Victivallis sp. Marseille-Q1083: one gene and its partner. The main gene of each other region encodes a partner of the protein of the gene in region 2 in a complex. Links are inferred from orthologs where the notes say so. Each region holds a gene or a part of one and is shown on either strand. Other genes may lie near its edges. The genes, in order: xseA and xseB.

The links.
Region 1: the proteins of xseB (region 2) and xseA are in contact, whole or in part, in a cryo-EM structure (PDB 8TXR), measured with the Escherichia coli proteins. The link is inferred for Victivallis sp. Marseille-Q1083 from one-to-one orthologs.

The regions. Positions count from the first base shown.
Region 1 is NZ_CAHJXL010000001.1:2,557,508-2,564,476, forward strand. The notes cover bases 1,814-4,678. They hold xseA (exodeoxyribonuclease VII large subunit), read left to right. Parts: upstream 1,814-2,577; coding sequence 2,578-3,780; downstream 3,781-4,678. Other genes in these bases: HWX74_RS10505 (site-2 protease family protein), read left to right, coding at 1,828-2,478; HWX74_RS10515 (helix-turn-helix domain-containing protein), read left to right, coding at 3,953-4,678. In the rest of the region: HWX74_RS10485 (serine hydroxymethyltransferase), read right to left, coding at 1-69; HWX74_RS10490 (low molecular weight protein arginine phosphatase), read right to left, coding at 97-546; HWX74_RS10495 (tRNA (guanosine(46)-N(7))-methyltransferase TrmB), read left to right, coding at 851-1,480; HWX74_RS10500 (NGG1p interacting factor NIF3), read left to right, coding at 1,484-1,807; more of HWX74_RS10515, read left to right, coding at 4,679-4,993; HWX74_RS10520 (hypothetical protein), read left to right, coding at 5,000-5,485; HWX74_RS10525 (anthranilate synthase component I family protein), read left to right, coding at 5,941-6,969. UniProt on the Escherichia coli protein: Bidirectionally degrades single-stranded DNA into large acid-insoluble oligonucleotides, which are then degraded further into small acid-soluble oligonucleotides.
Region 2 is NZ_CAHJXL010000001.1:3,699,979-3,706,945, forward strand. Bases 4,105-6,967 are described here. They hold xseB (exodeoxyribonuclease VII small subunit), read right to left. Parts: upstream 5,744-6,967; coding sequence 5,465-5,743; downstream 4,105-5,464. Other genes in these bases: HWX74_RS15335 (hypothetical protein), read right to left, coding at 4,105-5,362; HWX74_RS15345 (hypothetical protein), read left to right, coding at 6,120-6,497; lysS (lysine--tRNA ligase), read left to right, coding at 6,544-6,967. In the rest of the region: HWX74_RS15310 (glycosyltransferase family 39 protein), read right to left, coding at 1-41; HWX74_RS15315 (glycosyltransferase family 2 protein), read right to left, coding at 55-837; HWX74_RS15320 (RNA methyltransferase), read left to right, coding at 1,011-1,829; HWX74_RS15325 (glycosyltransferase family 4 protein), read left to right, coding at 1,833-2,984; HWX74_RS15330 (polyphosphate kinase 2 family protein), read right to left, coding at 2,997-3,854; more of HWX74_RS15335, read right to left, coding at 3,881-4,104. UniProt on the Escherichia coli protein: Bidirectionally degrades single-stranded DNA into large acid-insoluble oligonucleotides, which are then degraded further into small acid-soluble oligonucleotides.

The DNA of each region.
Region 1 (6,969 bases), 1.1 Mb from region 2 along the record:
AAAGCCGCCATGGTCGGAGCCGATGGCCAGCGTCAGGACTGTCCCATGAAAATCTTGGATCGGGTTCATCTGATTGTTCCTCCAGTCAATAATATTTCAGGTCGAAAATGATACAGTCAGTTGTTCGAATAACGCATCCAGCGCCGGCTGCATTGCCAGAAAGCATTGTTCATAACAGGCGACCGAGCCGCCGAAGGGGTCCGGAATGTCGCCGTTCGGGAGCAGGGTGCGCACTTTACCGCTGCAGTCCGGCCAGGCGGCCAGCAACGCCGCCCGGTGCGACCGGGTCATCGTCACCACCCATTCGGCTTCCGCCAGCAGAACTGCGGTCAGGCGGCGGCTGTGGAAACGGCTCAGGTCCAGGGCGCGATTGGCCATCACCGTCAGCGCTTGAGCGGATGCCGGCGCTCCGTCGGCGGCATACAAGCCGGCGGAGCCGACCCGGATGTCATCGCGCCCGGCGGCGCGGCAGCGGGCGGCAAAATAGGCTTCGGCCATCGGGCTGCGGCAACTGTTGCCGGTACAGACGAACAGGATGGTTTTCATTGCTTCTCTTGACTCTCCCGTTTCGAGGCTTTTTCGTGCCGGAAGGCGTTGCGGGCGTTCCGGGCGGCGGATGTTTCGTGAAAACATAATATAGCACTGTCGCCGGAGAATGAAAACTTTTGAAATGTTTTTTTGCCGGGATGACCGCGGGCCGATTTTTAAGTGAGATTTTTGTTGAAAACCGGAAAATCGGCTTTGCACAATGCCGTGGAAGCGTTTATAATATAGATTTATAATTTGAAACGTCTGTAATATATATCCCGGAAAATTTTTTAAAACAATCTATTATTTATTTTAATTTATGATGGAATCGAAAGCAGAGGATCGCCATATCACCATTTTGACCGATGTCTACACCGTGCTGCCGGTGGCGGCGCTGGCGCGCGGCAGACGGCGGGTCGAACTCGATTTGGGGTGCGGCAAAGGTTCATTTACCACCCGGTTGGCCCAACGGGACGCTGAAACGCTGGTATTGGCGGCGGATGTGATGATCGGCCGCCTGCGCAAGCTGGTGAAACGCAATGAACGGGAACAGGTCGACAACATCGTGGCGCTGCGGGTGGAAGCCCGGATGCTGCTCGGCATCATGCTGCCGGACCGGTGCCTGGACCGGCTGCACATTCTCTGCCCGGATCCCTGGCCGAAAGGGCGGCATCGCGGCAACCGTTTGCTGTGTTCCGATTTTTTGACCCAGGTGCACCGGGTGCTGAAAAGCGGCGGCCACTGGCATTTTTCGACGGATGACATGAATTACCTGGAGCAGGTGCGGCAGGTGGTGGCGGCTTCCGGTTTGTTCGAGGAACGCCCGGAACAGCTTGCCGCGCTCGCCGATTTGAAAAGCGATTTCGAGGAACGCTGGGAGTCGGAGGGCAAGACGGTCCATCATCATCTCTGGGTTGGCGTGGAGCCGCCGCCGGTCACGATCGGACATTGAGCGATGAAAAATACTGTTTTCAAATTGGAAGTTTATGTGCCGGCTTCGCATGCGGAGGAGCTTAAAGCGGCTTTGTTCGCGGCCGGCGCCGGCCGGTTGGGCAATTACGACTGCTGCTGCTGGCAGACCGTCGGCCGGGGGCAGTTCCGTCCATTGGATGGCAGCAATCCGTTTCTCGGCCGGCCCGGCGTGGCCGAATCCGTCGAAGAAGTCAAGCTGGAATTGTTGATGACTGCCGGGGTGCGGGTGGCGGTGCTGGAGGCGTTGCGTCGCGCCCATCCGTATGAAACGCCGGCATTTTATTGCTGGCCGGTGGACGTGGAATAAACGAATGGAGAGTCGGCGCGATGTTTTTTATTCACAATCTGTTTGACGATCCGTATTATTTTTTCTCTTCTCTGCTGTTGGTGGTATTTTCGATCTGTACCCACGAGTTCGTCCATGCCTGGGCGGCGCTGAGGGAGGGGGATACGACTGCGGCGGATGCCGGCCACTTGACCTTCAATCCGTTTGTCCAGATGGGAGTCTGGTCGCTGATCATGTTTCTGCTGTGCGGAATTGCCTGGGGGCAGGTGCCGGTCAATCCGTCGCGTATGCGGCATGGCCGGCGCAGCGCGGCCTGGGTGGCTTTGTCCGGGCCGTTGAGCAATTTTGGATTGTTCCTGATTTTTTCGTCGGTCGCGGCGGTTGGCTATTATTTTGAATCCGAAGGGCTGTGGCAGCTGATGGCCAGGGGCGCGGTGCTCAATGTGATCCTGGCTGTCTTGAATTTGCTGCCGATTCCCGGATTGGACGGCTGGGCCGTCGTCGTCAATTATTTTCCCCGGTTGCTGGCGAAAGTCAACAATGAAGTGCTTGCCGGCGTGACCATCGGGTTGGTGCTGCTGCTTTTTATCAAGGGGTTTGTCTGGTTGGAATACCTGGGCTATTGGGGAACGGGGCTGGCGGTTTGGGGCTGGACCTACGGCATCGACTGGATTGCCCGGTTTTTTTTCTGAAGAATCAGGCATTCGGTGAAAATAATTCGATACGGGTTGCCGTTTTTTGGTTTGGCGGGAAATGTAAATGTGCGGGAAGGGTTGTTGCAGGAGGAGGCGATGAGCGAAGAACCGGTTTGGAGTGTCAGTGAAGTCAATGCTGCGGTCAGGGACCTGATTGAGAACAGCCTGATGCCTTTCTGGATTCGGGCGGAAGTCGGCACGTTGACGATTCATCGTTCCGGTCACGTCTATTTGACGCTGAAAGACCATGCCTGCCAGTTGCGGGCGGCTTATTTTGGCGGCGCGACACTCTGCCGGTCGATGAATCTGGCCGTCGGCATGTCGCTGGAGGTGTTCGGCAAATTGACCGTTTATCCGCCGCGCGGCGAGTACCAGTTCACGATCCGGACCTTGCGGCCGGTCGGGCAGGGGGAGCTGCAGCGTCGTTTCGAGGAGTTGAAGCGGAAGCTGGCGGCGGAAGGTTTGTTCGACGAAGGCCGCAAAAAACCGATTCCGCAGTTGCCGCGCCGGATCGGGGTGATCACTTCGGCCGACGGGGCCGCATTGCGGGATTTTTTGCAGATTGTCGAGCGTCGTTTTCCCAATTTGTTCATTCGTATTTACCCGGCGGCGGTACAGGGTGTCAACGCCGCCGCCGAAGTGGCCGCCGGCATTGCATTTTTCAACCGGACCGCCGGTGCCGACGTTCTGGTGGTGACCCGCGGCGGCGGCAGCATGGAAGATTTGTGGCCGTTCAATGAAGAACGCCTGGCCCGGGCGGTGGCTGCCAGCCGCATCCCGGTGATCAGTGCGGTCGGCCATGAGATCGACTTTACGATCTGTGATTTTGCCGCCGATCTGCGGGTGCCGACCCCTTCGGCGGCGGCGGAGCTGGTCATCGGGCGGCGCGAAGAGTTTTTGACCCGGCTGCAACGGTTTGAAAAGGATTTGAAACAGGCGCTGCGGTGGTGCTGGCAGCAGGCGCAGCAGCGCCTGAAACGGGCCGAACAAAGTTACGTGTTCCGTGAGCCGGTACACCTGGTTCAGATCAAAATGCAGCAGGTGGATGAACGGTATGAACGGCTGCAGCGGGTGCTGGGCCGCCGGCTGGAGATGAATCTGCGGCGGCTGACGGCGGCGGAAAATCGTCTGGAGGCGATGGACCCGCAAGCGGTGCTGAAACGCGGTTATGCCCTGCTGGAGCATGGAAGCGGCGGATTGATCACCCGGCCGGAGATGGTGCGTCCGGGGGAAACGGTGCGGGCGCAATTGGCCGATTTCGCTTTGGATATGACGGTGGAGCGCATCATAACGACATAAATTTCTTGCTGAAAGCGAGAAAAAAAGCAAAAAAAGTTAAAATTTTGATAACCATTACGAAAAACGGCTTGTCATTAAGCTCAGGGTTAACTATATTAGTTGACAGAAGAACGCAACTGAGGAGTAAGTTGCGCGAGGGTTAAACAATATTTGCTATGAAGGGTAAATGCTGATGGCTATAACTCCATTGAAGAAAATGTTTGGGGAGCGCATTCGGATGTATCTGGTCACCAATAAAATCCGCCAGCAGGAATTGGCACGCAAGTTGTCGGTTTCCAGTTCGGCGGTTTCCCAGATGCTCACTGGAAAAATTGTTCCCAGTATGCAGCAGTTGGATAAAATTTGTGAGGTTTTATCATTGGAATGCAGTCAATCTCTGGAATTAAGAGATTGGTTGACTCGTATCCGGATCGGCATTGACAACATCAAATCGCCGTTCAATGAATTGCTGCGGTTGTATCGGACCCGCCGCGGTCTGTCGATCGGGCAGCTTTCAAAGCGGACCGGCATTACCGTCGCCCGGCTCAACGCGTTGGAAAATAGCGGTGAAAGCCGGCCGACGGCGGATGAAGCGCTGCGGTTGAGCGCCGTATTGGAGTGTGAGAGCGCCGAATTGATGGAGGTGGCGCCGTTGTTGTGGCAGGCGCCCGGCGCCTATTCGGTGGCGCCGGGCTATCAGCCGGCGTTGAGCTATGCGCCGCCGAGCGTGACGCCGATGGTGGAAATCGGCGAAGAGGCGATTGCCTACGATCAGAGCGGCCGGCCGGTGGCGCTGATGGGGGCGCAGGAACTGTTCGAATACTGGGAGCAGCCGGACTGGATCGACAAAATCGCCAATGCCGAAAAGCACATTCAACTGGAAAAAATGCCGATGGGAACGATCGGGGTGCTGGTGATCGATGGAATGTCGGTCGGGATGGCGGTCGGCCTGGAGGTTACCATCCTGCTCGGTCACCCGGATCAGCAGGTCGAAGGCGGCATCGTGCTGCGGGCGCTGGACGGCGGCAAGTTCGAATTGCGCCTGAAATCGCGCAACGGCCTGACCGGCTGCGTGCAGCCGCTGGATCTGGTCGCCAGCGATGCCCGGCGTTTTCTGCCGGTGCTGGAAGTGACCATCCGTCCGGTGGTGACGCCGCATCCGGCGATTGATCCGGTCCCGGAGATCGAATTGGACCCGGAGATCGAATCGGAACCGGAGGCCGACGAGGAATAACGGTTCATGGAAGAAAACAAACCACCGGAAAACGGTTCCGGGCCGCTGAAACTCAGTCAGCGGCTCGGATGTTTGATTTTACTGATTGCGGTGTTGCTGATCCTCTTCTGGTTTCTCTGCATGCCGGCGCTTGAACGGCAGGGCGTGGATATGTCCGGGGTGCGCGGTACGGTCGACCATTGGCTGCAGCAGGGAACCGGTAAGGTCAATGAAGCGATCGGGGCGGCGACCGGGCGGGTGACGGAGCTGACCGGAACGGCGGAGGACGGCGGTGAGCCGGAAGTGACGGCAGCGGAGGAGGATGGCGTGGTCGACATTTCCGACTCGGTACCGGAAATGCCGCCGGAAGAGAAAATCGCCGAACCGGAGATTACGCCGGAAAATGGTTCGCCGGGCGAGCCGGACAATGCGGAAAATGAAACGGCCGGCGAGTGGATGGATCCCGATGGCGGCGTGCTGGATTACGGCGCGTATCAGTTGATCGAAGAGTGAGGCCACGATATTTTTTTGAAGATTTTTTCAATTCGGCGATTTGTATTTTACGCCGATATGTTTATATTGAAAACAATCTGAAGAAGAAATGAAAGATTGGAATTGAATGAATTCGGTTTCGGTAAAATTTTGGCGCTGGTGGCATCAGGAGGCAATCCGTTGAGGCCGCTGTGAGTTTTTGCCGTTTGGTTGGAGTTTCGCGGATTGAATGAAGTATTCAATCCGCTTTTTTTTATTTTGAAAGATATGGAATATTGAGAAGATGAATTGCAGTTTGAACAACTTTTTTGGATGGTGGCAACGCGTTCGACATGATTCGCGGCGCTCGGCCGCGTCGCGGCCGCCCGGCGCGACGGACTGAGGATTTCGAAAACGTGCAAGCCCCGTGAATCAGCAAGGTTCACGGGGCTTTTTTATGGCAATTGATCAACAGGAAATGAAGGATTGAAAACAAGATGAATACCAAACCGGATTTCAAAGAATTCGAAAAACTTTATCGGCCGCATTGCATCATCCCGCTGTATCGGGAGTTGCTGGCCGATCTGGAGACGCCGGTGTCGATTCTGAGCAAACTGGCCGGCCGCGATCAAATTTTTCTATTGGAAAGCGTCGAGGGCGGCGAACGCCACGGCCGTTACTCGTTTATCGCGTTGAATCCCTATGCGACCTTTACGGTCGAAGCGGGCCGGCCGTATTTGACCGACCGCGCCGGGCGGCGGCCGCTGGCGGGGGCGGCGAATGGTTTTGCGGCGTTGCGGCAGGTGCTCGGCGACGCGGTGATGGTGCGGCAGCCGGGTTTGCCGCCGCTGGCCGGCGGGGCGATCGGTTGTTTGAATTTCGAAGCGGCCGGCCTGTTTGAAGAGTTGCCGCCGCCCAAAGACCATCCGGAACGCCCGGTGGCGCAATTCATGCTGACCGACGAGATGATCACTTTCGACAACATGCGTCACACTTTGCTGTTGTCGGTGGCGTTGCACAGTGACGATTATCCGTCGGCCCGGGCCGCTTACGATACCGGTTTGGAACGATTGAAAGCGTTGGCCGGACAACTGGGCGGCGCCGGTCATCCGGCGCCGGCTGTAACCGATATGGTTCAATTTCAAGCCAATATGAGCAAGGAGGAATTTTGCCGGATGGTGGAGCGCGGCAAAGCGGAAATTGCCGCCGGCGAGGCGATTCAATTGGTTTTGTCGCAACGTTTCCAGGCGCCGCTTACCGTCGACCCGGTTTGCCTGTACCGGGCGTTGCGGCTGGTCAATCCGTCGCCGTACATGTATTTCTGCAAGAATTTTGACCGATATCTGATCGGCTCTTCGCCGGAAACGATGGTGAAACTGCAGCAGCGGACTGCCGGTTTGCGGCCGATTGCCGGTACCCGACGGCGCAGCGGCGACGAAGCGACCGACCGGCAGTTGGCCGATGAACTGCTGCGCGACGAGAAAGAACGGGCGGAACACCTGATGCTGGTCGACCTGGGCCGCAAC
Region 2 (6,967 bases):
AAGATCAACAGCGGAATTTTACATTTGGATGGAATAATCATTAACGTTTCCAATTCATTTCATTGTCCGGTCCAGCGAATCGTCTGCCAGGATTGCCCGGTAATCCAATGCGTCCAGAGCCCGGCGGATGCGGCGGCGGGCGGCGGGAGTGCCGGTTTTCTTGCCGGCGATGGCCGGGTTGAGCACCATCGTGGCGTGATTCAGATGGCATAGATAGCGCATCAGTTCGGCCGGCTCGAGAAAAATCATCCGATAGCCCTGTTCCACCAGTTTGCGGTGCAGGGAGCGGCCGGCGGTATCGCCGTCGAAAAAACCGTCGGTATATTTCCGGATCAGTTCGGTTCGATACAATGCGCAGTGGCTGCGCAGGTAGCGGCCGTCCCGTTCCGATTCCGGCGGGCGCCGGAACCAGGTTTCCAACTGTTTGCCCAGCCGTTTCAGCGGCGATTGGATTTCCAGTTTCCAACTGCCGACGCCGGCGATGCGTTCCTCCGCTTCCAAGCGGCCGAGCAGATAATCCAGCCAGCGGTCGGAACGGATGATCGTATCGGTATGAATGGACAGAACGTAAGGGGTATCCACCTGCTGCAGCCCCAAATCCAGTGCCCGGGCATGCATTGCCGCCGGCGTTTCCCCGGCCGAACCGGGCCGCTCGATCAGGGTAATGTTGCGCAAACTCCGCAGGTAGTCGATGGAGTCATCATGGGAATTGTTGTCGACGACGATAACCCGGATGCGTTCGGGCGGCGTATGCTTCCACAACGAACGCAGGCATAACTTGGTCAGCTCCGGAGTTTGGTATTGAACGATTAAAACGGTTAACTTACATTCAGCCATATGATTTCCTAAACAAAAATATTGCGAAACCATAAAATACCGCCGCAAACGTTTTTTGCCAATTTTCCCGGCGCCGTTCCGGGGGGAAAAATATGGTTTTTTTTTGCAAACCAACGAAATCGTGTTATCTTTAATACGCTGCAGGATGCAATTTTTTTTGGGAAAGAGATTTTATGAATGTCACTCGGATAACCAGCACCGGCAACGCCGCCGTCAAACATGTCTGCCGGCTGCGGGAGCGCCGCGACCGCGAAAAAGAGCAGTTGACGGTGCTGGAAGGCTACCGGGAACTGACTCGGGCCAGGGAGTACGGTCTGGAGTTGACGGAGTGTTTTTTCGCTCCGGAAATGTTCCTGGGCAGCAATGAATATCCGCTGCTGGAGGCCCTGGCGGCCGCCGGGGTGAAGCTGTTCGAAGTTCCACCGTTCCTGCTGGCCAAAATGGCTTACCGCGACCGGCCGGAAGGGCTGATTGCGGTGGCGAAGATGAAACGGCATACGCTGGCGGATATTCCGGTGCGGCCGGATGGTCTGTACCTGGTGGCGGAAGCGGTCGAAAAACCGGGCAATCTGGGCAGCATTCTGCGTTCGGCCGATGCGGCCGGCGTTGACGGCCTGATCATTTGCGACAAATGCACCGATATTTACAATCCGAACGTCATCCGGGCCAGCACCGGCGCCTTGTTTTCGGTGCCGCTGGCGGAGGCGGCCAGTGCCGAGGCGTTGGCCTGGCTGCGTGCCAACCGGATCGCCACGCTGGCGGCGACTCCGCATGCGGAGCAGATTTTCACCGAAGTTGACATGGTTCAACCGGTGGCGATCGTCGTCGGCACCGAGCAGGTCGGATTGACGCAGTTGTGGCTGGAGGAAGCGGATATCGCCGTCCGGATTCCGATGCTCGGCAAAATCGATTCCTTGAATGTCGCGACGGCGACGACGATTCTGTTGTATGAAGCGGCCAGGCAGCGCAACTGGCGGGTCGCGCAGGATTGAACGATGAGAATTGCCCTGTTGAAAATCAAATTTCACCCGGAACGGGAGCGCGGGGATTATTCCGGTCTCTTCGTCGACGAAATGCTGCAGCGCGGTCATCAGATCCTGATTTTCGCCGAAAGCTTTCTGGCCGACGAGAGCCATCGCTGCCGGTGGATCAAAATTCCGCGCAGTACCGGCTGGGCCAGGAACAACGGCTTTCACCGCCATGTTCAGCGTGAATTGGAGGCGGTGCGCCGGCATGAGCCGGTCGATGTGGTTTATGCGCTGAACCGTACCTGGCCGGCCGATGTCGCCAATGTGCCGCTGCCGCTGCATGCGGAGTATCTGCGGTCGCTCGGGGGTATTTTTCGGCGTTTTTCGCCCCGCAACCTGTCCATCTCGCGGCTGGAAAAAAACGTGTTCCGACCCGGGCATCTCGGTTATGCGCTGGTCAACTCCGCTTATCAGCAGCAGAACCTGATGGCAAACTATCAGTTCCCGGTCGAGCGCGTCGTCATCCTGCGCAATATCTTGAATTTTGAAGCCTGTTATCCGGCGACCGCGGCCGAAAAAACCGGTTCCCGTATCGCGGCCCGGCTTGACCGGAAATTCATCATCGCGTTTGCGGCGTCCCGTTTCGCTCCGAGCGGGCTGGACAATGCCGTCAATTTGCTGGCCGCGCTGCCGGACGCGCTGCGGCGGGAGACGTTGCTGCTGGTCATCGGCGACGACCGGCGGGAGCCGTTCCTGGCGCAGGCGGAACGCTGCGGCGTCAGTGACGATATCGTCTGGGTCGGCGGCAGCAGCGCTGAAGAATTGCGTGATTATTTGATCGCTGCGGATCTGTTTCTCTACCCGGGCAACTGCGGCGGCTGCGACGACCGCTTCGCGTTGCAGGCGATGGGGTGCGGTTTGCCGCTGTTGTGCAGCAGCCGCAACGGCGTGGCGGAACTGGTTCAGGAAAATCGCAACGGGATTGTCATCGACGAGCCGAAGGATGTCGAGCGGATGGCCCGCTGGCTGGCCACCTTCCTGCAATTGCCGCAAACGGCGCGGGAGCAGTACGGGGCCGCCGCGATGGAAACGGTCAAACCGTTCACCCGCGAAAATCATTTCAACCAGTTGGAAACGTTGTTCCGGAAAATTGTCGAATCCCGCACTGCCGGCAAATGATTGATTGCGTTCTCAATCCCGCTTGCCGGTCGCGTCGCGATATTTCGCCAGTTCCGTTTCCGCCAGCGTCCGGATTTTGTCCAGATCGACGGTGGTCGGCGGCAGTTCGAACTGCATCGATTCCAGGGTATGCTCAAGGATTGCCGCCACAGCCAGGTTGCGAAAATATTTATGATTGGCCGGAATGATGTACCAGGGGGCCGTTTCGGTGCTGCATCGTTCGAAAACGGCCTCAAAAGCCCGCTGATAATCCTCCCAGTAACGGCGTTCCTGGTAATCGCTTTCGCTGATCTTCCACTGTTTCAACGGATCGTTCAGTCTGGCCAGAAAGCGCTTCAACTGCTCTTCCGGACTGATGTGCAGAAAGAATTTGACGATTCTGGTGCGGTTTTGCTGCAGCAATTCTTCAAATTGATTGATTAAGGCGTAGCGTTTCCGCCACTCTTCCGGCGGCACCAGGTTGTGCACTCTGGCGATCAGGACATCCTCGTAATGAGAACGGTTGAAGACAACCATTTCACCATGCCGCGGCACAACGGCATGGACGCGCCAGAGGAAATCGTGCGCCTGTTCCAGCGCGGTCGGCGTTTTGAAATTCTGGACCCGGCAGCCCTGCGGATTCATCGGCGCCAGAACCTTGTTGATCGTACCGTCTTTGCCGCCGGCATCCATCGCCTGCAGGATGACCAGCAATGACTGGCGGTTTTCAGCATACAGCTTGTACTGCAGCTCGGTCAGGCGTTCAATGTGCTTCGCCAACTCCTGCTCCGCTTCGCTTTTGTCGTGGTAATCGCCAGTGAAATCCGGATCGATCTGACCGAGATCGATCCGGGAACCGGGCCGGACGATAAATTTCTTGACAAAATCCATATCACTGCCTCCTTGCTGACAACTGCTTATTGATTCTGCAATTCACGTTTTTGCGCCGGTGTTGAATACAACAGCAAAATATAGATCAGATTGCTTTCGAAAGTGCTGCTGTTGACCAGTCCCATATGGGCCGCATTCATCACATAGACACTGCGCCAGTCGATCGGAGTCTGCAGAAAGTACTGCCATTGACCGCCGACCCGTTCATCCAGCAGACAACTGGTGGTCAACACTTTGCCGTCTCCCGGCTGATAACGGGACACCCGGATGTTGCCGGTTTTTCGATTGACCTCCGCCTGCCGGCTGGTTTCCACCGCATCGCCGAGAAAAAGAATCAGTTGAACATCTTCCGGCGGAGAGGAGGGGACCCGCAACGCCTGCTGCAGATATTTCGCCTGCTTCAGGCATTTGCTCAAATGATCCAAGGCGATGGTTTCCCGCTCCTGCCGGTTTTGCGCATACGGCAGCAGCAGCTTCAAAACCTCGTCCTGCTTCGGATCCATCAGCCCCCAGCGGTTGTCCACCCAGACCTGGGGAGAAAAAATATCGATCGGCGGACCGGCCGGATCGTCCTCGTAGACCAAACTGCGGGTACTTACCGGCGGCATCATTTCGTAATAGGAAGGAAACGAGGCCACCACCGCCGCCGGCATCAGCGGCGTGCCGGGAGCGATGCGCATGCCGGAAGTCATTTCGATACAGGTGTCCAGATAGCCGGCGTTCGGCGTGCCGATGATGATAGTCTTGTCGACATATAAGCTGCCGCGCCAATCCAGTTGAGGCAGGGAGCCGTCGTCCGGCAGCGCCTGATCACCGTACATCAGATAGTAACGGGCCAACAAGCCGCCCATCGAATGGGCGATCAAATCGAACTGCACATCGAAATCTTTCACTCCGTAAATCCGCTCATATTCCTGCTGCAGGAACGTGCGTTTCTCCTGGATGAACTCGTGCAGCGCCTGAACGTTTTCGACGATGTCGCGCCGCCAGTCGTACGCGAAAACGAATTGCATCGGATAACGGTAGGAATAGTTCTGCCGGCTGCCGCTTTCCGGCGGATAACCGGCCCGGTCGAGCAAAGCGATCAAAATATCGTAAGCGTCGAGCTGGAACTTGATGCCCATGATGGAAACCTTGACATTGTCCAGAATTCCGTTGGGATGAATGGTGTCCCGCAGTTCATGCAGCGGCGTGCCAAGGCGCATCGGATGATACAATTTCAGCAACTGCCGCGCATCCATATTGCTGCGGGGGGCGAACGTGAACATTCCCCAGACTTCCGTCCCGTCGAGCGAATCGCCGAGCCGGGAACCGAACAGACCGGGAATGACGATAACCGGATTGCGTTCCAGTCCTTCGTATTCCATGCTGCACTTGGTCAAATCGCTGTGCAGCGGCTGTCCGTCGCTGCTCAGGGAACTGTAGGAACCGACACTGCTCGGCGTACAGCCATAGTGCAGCAATAAGGCAAACAATGCCATCCGGCAACCGAAAATCCATAATTTCATCCCGCTCTCCCTTGAAGTGCTTTCCTTCAATATAATCTGCCGGACGGAAAAAAGTATCGTCAAAACCGGAAAGTTTGCTTTTTTATTGTTCGCCGTGGTCGCTTAAAATGGCGCGTTCGCCGCTCCGCGGGAGGAATCCGGCTCGAAAACGGCCCATTGCCCCTCCTGGCCGTCGTCGGAAGTCAGTATCTCGATTCGCTTTTGCAGCGCATCCAGCCTGGCCCGGCAGAGCCGGCTTAATTTGGCGCCTTCTTCGAAGCGCGCCATCATCTCTTCCAATGGCAGGGCGCCTGATTCCATCTCCTGGACCAGCCGCTCCAGGCGGTCCATCGCTTCTTCAAATTTCAAATCTTCAACCGGTTCCTGCATCGCTTCCGTCATATGAACCATTCCTTTTCGTTTTTTTCTGTCCAGGAAAACTAACCGGTGAAAAACTTTTTTCAAGTTATTTTGTCCGTCCTTTAGATTTTTTTCATGGATTATGGTATTTTATAACACTTGAAATATGGAGATGGTATGATAAATAGTTGACGTTCGCGGTTGCTGCTTGCATCGTGTAATTTATGGCGATGAAATTGGACGTTAGGAAACGGACAGGGTACAGATTGAATTTTTATATGAGGCGCATTTGGACGGCTGGTGGTGGTAAATCTATCGAAATTCAAGGTCATCAGCATGTCCAAGAAGAAAATTAGGCAAGTATGAGGCAGAATTGTTGGCGGAGTTCCTGGGAAAGGACATATTGCCGGAGGTAAGAGTGAAAGACGATTTGCAGGCGAAAATTTCAAGTTTGACGCAGACCAGGGAAAAACTGGTTCAACTGCGTACTGCCTTGAAGAACAAGGTCAACAATCGGTTGGCGGCTCACTTCATCGTGTTGAAACGCGAAGAGTTGTCCACGGAGAAAGGGCTTTTGAAAGCATTGAGTTATCACTTCGATTCGATTACCGACACGGAAATGCTGGTGGTCGTCGAACCTTATCTGAACGCATTTCATGAAGCGGTCAAAAGTCAGCGGGGAGGTGCGAACGTCAATATCGCCTTGGCGCGCAAATTCCTCGATATCGTATATAAAACATTGAAAAACAATTGGATATTTGAGGATTTTATTCAATTCAAACTCGTAAAAAATTGAGTTTTTCTCGATATTGAAGTGGAAGTTTATCATAGGAGATCAAAAAATGGACGACACTCAGCAAGCCAATGTACCGGAATTGATCAATGAGGCGGATATTTTCGCCCAGCGGACCGCCCGCGCCAAAGAGCTGGCCGCCGCTGGCGAAAAGCCGTTCGGTCAGCGTTTTGACCATACCGAATTGATCGAAAATTGCCGCCGGTCATTCAACCCGGAAGCGGCAGAGCCGCCGGTCGTCACTGTCGCCGGTCGACTGATGGCGCGCCGGGTGATGGGCAAATCGATTTTTGCCGACCTCAAAGACAGTTCCGGCAAAATGCAGCTTTTCGTCAGCCGCAATGACCTCGGCGACGAAGCGTTCGCCGCCTTCAAGAAACTGGATATCGGCGATATCATCGGCATCGAAGGCTGGATGTTCCTGACCAGGATGGGGGAGTTGACCATCCATGTGCAGAAATGTACCTTGCTGT